Regions from separate parts of the Alkalibacterium putridalgicola genome, predicted to be linked through region 1. Evidence: riboswitches for the same ligand, from Rfam matches in the RefSeq annotation. Region 1 holds a riboswitch; the other holds the start of a gene.
The links. A riboswitch is a leader RNA that binds a small molecule or an ion and turns the genes downstream of it on or off. The one in region 1 is predicted to bind thiamine pyrophosphate.

Region 1 (3,114 bases):
TCCACCAGTATAAGCAATTTTTCCGTCAATCACCACGATTTTCCTATGGTTTCTATAATTCAGTCTTAAATTGATAAGAAAAAAGCGGGAGCCAAAAAAAGGTTCCGCCTGACCGCCATATTGACGCAGACCATCAAAAAAATGCTTACCCAGTACTCTTGCACCCACAGGATCATAGAGTACCCTTACTTTAACACCTTGCTTTGCACGGTCTTCCAGTGCTTTAAGCAGTTTCTTTCCTATCGAGTCCCCCCGAAATATATAATAGGTCACATGGATATGATCTTTTGCTTTTCTGATATCTTCCAGCATCTGATCAAATTTATCATTGCCGTCATTTATCAGTTTCACTTTATTTCCTTTTGTCAGAACTGCCTGATTCCCGTTTAGAAATAACTGGATAAGTTCAAAGGTCTTGTCCTGATACTTGGATTCAGGGACATCAAGATTTTCTGTTTCTATCAACTTTTTCTGTGACTCAACTAACTGGACCATTCCGATACGTTCCTGAGATTGAATATCAAATATTTTTTCTTTTGATATTTTCCTCCCTAAAAACAAGTAAATGACGAACCCAAAGCCTGGCAGCATGATGATCACCAGCAGCCAGGCCCATATCGCTGCAATATCTCTTTCTTTTTCACGAAAAACGGTAAATATGGCTAAGGCTGAATTTAATAGGATAGTTATCCAAAAAAGTGCAGAAATAATGTCCATGTTTGACTCCTTCTAAAAACCTTCATTTCTTTTAGTTTACATTAGCTCTGCACTCTCTGTCTAGAAATATAGACGGTTATCTGACTCATTATTTTTTCGGATGAAAGATAACAGGTGAATTTCTATAAAGTATCAGCATGACGATCATAGTCACAAATCCGGTCACCAGCATACTTAAACCGTTCATAACGAGTGAAAACAATACCGCACTCATTCCCCAGAGAGCATAATCCCCCCAGAAGATCCAGCCGGCGATAAAATGCCAGAAATAGCGTCCTAGAGCTCCGAAAAAGACGGCGACGAGAATGTAAAATTGAACAGTTTTGTGATTATTTAAAGAAATATTCTTCAGTATGTCTTTACTGTAGAAGCCGGCCAGTCCAACAAAGGCATAAGCCAGCGTATATTCGATCATGACCTGATAAATATTCAGCATGTATACTGAACCAGTGACAAAATGCAGAAGCCCCCAAAGAAAACCAGCATACAGGCCCGGTACGAGTCCTCTTCTGATCGCATAGAATGTCAGTGGAATCATTCCTAGAGAGACACTGAATGATGATCCGATACCTGTCGGAATAAATGATAAAACCATCGCTATCGCGGCAAATAATGTCCCTTCCAAATAAATACGCAGTTTTCTGTTTTGCATAAAAAATCTCCTCCATAGTCTATAACTGAACTAGGAGGAGATTTCAGGCTTACCTGAGCTAGAAACCCAGAAGCTTTAGTTCTCACATCAAGTACTCTTCCTACGCACGCATTAACGTACAGGTTCAAAGGGTCTAAACTTTCAGTTCACTCTCAGTCAATATCATTGACTCCCCTAGTACAGTATGATTATTTAATTAAATTTATCTGTTGAAGCGTCTGTTCTGATTGACTTCCATGATAACAGGAAGAATGATCGGACGTCTCTTTGTTTTTTTCCATAAATGACTATTCAATGCTTCTCTTATATCATGTTTGATCGAACCCCAGTCGAAGTCATTGTGCTTGAGGTTCTTCTTCACGATGTCTTTAACAATGTCAGAAGATTCGTCTATCAAGTCCTGACTTTCCTTAACAAAGACGAAGCCTCTTGTAACAATATGCGGATTTGAGACGATTTTCTGTTTCTTACGGTCGATCGTCACTACGGCAACAAAGATCCCGTCTTCAGACAACAGACGTCTGTCACGCAGGACGATATTTCCGATATCCCCGATGCCGATACCATCGATCAGTGTGTTATCTGCAGATACTTGTCCACTTTGAGTCATTTTATTTTTAGAATAGCTTACGACGTCCCCGTTGCTCAAGATGAAGATGTTCTGATAAGGAATACCTGTTTCATGAGCTAAATCGGCATGCGCAGCCAGCATTCTATACTCACCCTGGATAGGAATGAAATAGGTCGGTTTCAGCAGGTTGATCATTAACTGCAGATCATTTGGCGTGGCATGTCCAGAAGCTTTCATATTATCTGAAATCTGTTTCACCGTAGCTCCTGCACGGTAGATCAAGTTTTCAGTTTCTGCAACCATCACTTCCATTGCTATAGAAGGACTTGTCGCAATAAAAATCAGATCCCCCTCTTTAATGTTGACTTGAGGGTGGCTGCCTGCGGCCATACGATTGAGGGTTTTGATCGGTTCACCTGCAGCTCCCGTTTCAAGAACCAGCACCCGATCATCATCATATTTACCGATCTGGTCGACCGGTACGATCAGGTCTTCATCCGGCAGTGTCAGTTTATTCAACTTCATAGCTGTTTCAAGTATAGCTTCAAGATTCTTTCCGGTTATAAACACTTTTCGATTGGAGCGATGTGCCGCATTCAATACCTGCTGGATACGCAGAATGTTACTGGCTACAGCCGCTACAATGATCCTGCCTTCAGTGTTCTGGAATGTATCCAGAACTTCTTCCTGAACCTTTTTCTCAGAAACGTTTTCATATGGGCTTTCTGCTTCTCCCGAATCACTCAGCAGTGCGAGGACGCCTTCTTTACCTAAATCGGCTATTTGAGACAAATCGCTGCTGTACATATCCTGGGCACTTTGATCAAACTTAAAGTTACCGGTGTAGACGATGTTTCCTTCTTCAGTCTGCACAGCGATCCCCATAGAGTCGGGAATAGTATGTGTTGTACGGAAGAATTTGACCAGCGTACCGTTAAAATCGATTTCCGTTTTCTCATCAATGACGTGATAGTCATCAAATGAGGGTGTCAGGCTCGATTCATTCACAAATAATTTAGCCAGTTCGATCGTCAGTTCTGAACCGAATACGGGTACTTCAAATAAATCAAGGAAATAAGGCAGTGCTCCGATAGCATCTTCGTGGCCATGTGTCAGAAAGACACCGGCTATTCTGTCTTTATTCTCTTCTAAATAACTAAAATCAGGAATAACG
Region 2 (3,114 bases), 1.2 Mb from region 1:
TCAGCGACAGGTCGTGAAGCTGCTGCTTGTCGTCGAGCATGAGCCAGCGGTCGACCCAGTCCCACCTTTTTATATGGTGATCGATGATGATGATCGCTTTCCCTTTATCCGTCAGTTCTTTCATATAGCGGATATAGTCCTGCATCGTGTCTTCATCCACATTTGCGAACGGTTCATCCATGATGTATAAAGGAACATCCACCAGGTCCGCACAGACAAAGGCCGCACGCTGCAGCTCACCGCCTGACAGATCATCAAAGGACCGGTCCAGCAGATAGGTCAGATTGAAGTGTCCGGCTTTTGCTTCGATGATAGCATCCATTTCTTTTGCATCGACACGGCTGTTTTCCAGACAGAAGACCATCTCTTCGCGCAGGGTCTTCATACTGAAAGACAAGCGGGCATGCTGGAAAATCGTCCGGACAGACGTTGACCGTTCAACGACCGACTGGTGATGGACGTCTTCATCATTGATCTTGATATGCGAAACGATCTGCTTCCCGCCATTTTCCGGAAAGTAGCCGTTAATAACATTAGCCAGGGTACTTTTCCCGCTGCCGCTACCTCCGCAGAGCAGGATGATTTCACCAGGAAACAGGTCAAAACTGACCGAATCCAGACGCTTTTTTCCGCCGATCTGAAAGGACAAGTCTTGAACAGATAAGGTCGGCTTACTCATTGACCTCACCAGTATCAAGGTTCTGATTCAAAATGCCCGCTTCATCCAGTTTGTCGCAGATGAGCTTGGACAGATAGCCTGTGAAGAATAACGAACTCAACAGACGCACCACGAATATCGCCGCAACGATCCGCCAGTCCATGGCCAGGTAGTTGCTTCTGAAACCAGTCCAGAGAAAGGACAGCAATGTGGCAGAAAACGCAGAAAGCATGGTGATTCGATAAGAATACTTTTCATATTTGGTAAAGGTGAACGGCAGCTCCACACCCACACCCTGGATAAAGGCAGAGACCAAGACCATGACACCGAACATGTTGCCTAAAAGGACTTCGATCAATGCCGCGATCACTTCGGTCACGATCCCGACGACAGGTTTCCGGATGAGATAGGTCGTGATGATCGCCGCCATGAACCAGATGCCGTAAAACGGTTCATAACCCAGTATCCCTAAGCCCATAGGCGTCAGTACTGTCGTCAAAGCGGTGCCGGCATAGACAGCCAGAAGATAGATGATCCCGAACAATACAGAAATCAGGGCCATCAGCAAATAGTCACGCAAGGTCAGTTTGTTTTTATTCATTTGACTTCTCCTTCCGGTACGTTGCAGAGAAGAGTGAACTGGCTGACATAGTGACTGACTTCCTTGCCGACAGTGTTCGAGACGTATTCCAGGTAGTCAAAGACGTCCTGAACGCTTCCGCCCAAGTTGGTCCCGTAGTGGCCGGAGCCTGTCACGACACCGCGGTCGATCCCTTCGTTGACGACCTTTTCGATCGTGCCCATGTAGTTGTCTGAGCCCATCGGATAAAGGGCAAATTTCCCAATGACTGGAAAATCGATGTCCTGCGTTTGTTCTTTATTTACTCGCGGATTTTCGAGTGCGAGCGTATAATCGCTGTCGCTGTCACCAGGGCACCCTTTGGAAACCGTTGCTTCCAGCGTCATGTGCACGCCTTCTCTGTGAGCATATACATACGCGGCTTTCAGTGCATCGAACACCGCTTCTTCTTTTCCGCGATAAACCGTTGAGATATGGTCCGTTTCCGCCCATACTTTCGATAAATCGACTTGCTTTATTGCATCTAGAATAATCGCGACAAAATCATCACTCATCGGTGACAGATTGAATCGCGCGCCTGTAATTCCCATAGTGGAACCAGGCTTTCCAGCAGAACATTTTCCGTAGTTGACATAGTTTTTTGACATGAAAAAAACTCCTCCTAACGAAAAAAATCCATAGGAAAGAGCCATCAATATATAGATCTCCCTACGCAGCCATTACGCTGATCAGGTTACTGGTCTGATATACATCACTCTCAGCCTTCTTGAAAAGACTCCCAGGATCATTCGTATTTAATTTTTTTGGTACATGAAGACTATAACAAGTGAAACGTATAAACGCAACACAAACTTTTAAATGTCAGAGTATGTTTTGTCCCTTAGGCAGAACTTAGCTGCTTTCAGTCCTTCTTATACACCCTGTTCAAGATGAGTGATCAGGCGTATACGTCTGATCATTCATCCCTCTCATATCTGTTCCACTCCCTATTTTTCTCATGCACGATCTCAAATGTTTCCGAGGCTAATTCAATTTTGTCCGCAACGTCTTTAAATTGTTCAAGAATTTTCGTAAACATACGGTCTCTGATTACCCGACGCTCTCTTGTGTTGACCACATATCTTAAACTTAAAGTTATCCAGTTATCATCAAAAGAAATGTAGATTTGCGGTTTTAATGAGGCACTTTCTATCCGGTACCGCCTTTTCATTTCAGTCCACTCCGCTTCAGCACGAGCATTGTAAGTTCCTATCGTATCCACGGCGATCCCCATGACGATTTCTTTGGCTAATATAATATCCGAGCCGAAATGCAGCGGGATATGGATTTCGTCCCATATAAACTCGAATTCAGAAGAGTAATTATAGACGGGAGACGTAAAGATATAACTGTTGGCAACACGTACCGTACGGCCAGAATACTGATCCCCATCGACCCACTCGCCTAATTCCATCAGTGTTGTACGGAGCAGACCGATGTCAACGACATCCCCTCTTGTTCCTCCCAGAAGTATGCGGTCACCGGTTTTAAAAAAGTCTCCGAACATGATCGCGAACCAGCCTGCAAAACTGACGATGACTTCCCTTAGTGCATAGGTGACCCCCGCACCCGCAAGCCCGATAGCTGTTGTAAAACCGGTCAAATCGCTTCCGAATATATAGATAAAGGAGAGTCCCAATAGGAAGTTGGTCACCCACCTGCCGATTTTTCTAGTGACATACCATTTATCTGAGCCCTTGAACCGCTTATACAGTCTATTCAGCGTAAACCGTCTAATAATAAGGACCAGAGCAACGATTAAAATAAATATGATGATATTCGATATCAAAGGATATGCTTCTGCGTATTGCGTGATCCATTCTCTCATGACCCGGAC

Region 2: another riboswitch for thiamine pyrophosphate. It lies ahead of AB4027_RS01530 (YkoF family thiamine/hydroxymethylpyrimidine-binding protein); the one in region 1 lies ahead of thiT (energy-coupled thiamine transporter ThiT).

What each region holds. Positions count from the first base shown of each region.
Region 1 is NZ_CP162615.1:1,622,646-1,625,759, forward strand. Features, by position in the region: gene cls (cardiolipin synthase) at 1-717, opposite strand, end outside; gene thiT (energy-coupled thiamine transporter ThiT) at 806-1,369, opposite strand; TPP riboswitch at 1,449-1,555, opposite strand; gene AB4027_RS07660 (ribonuclease J) at 1,572-3,114, opposite strand, start outside.
Region 2 is NZ_CP162615.1:283,768-286,881, reverse strand. Features, by position in the region: gene AB4027_RS01540 (ABC transporter ATP-binding protein) at 1-679, opposite strand, end outside; gene AB4027_RS01535 (ECF transporter S component) at 672-1,259, opposite strand; gene AB4027_RS01530 (YkoF family thiamine/hydroxymethylpyrimidine-binding protein) at 1,256-1,885, opposite strand; TPP riboswitch at 1,927-2,030, opposite strand; gene AB4027_RS01525 (mechanosensitive ion channel family protein) at 2,194-3,105, opposite strand.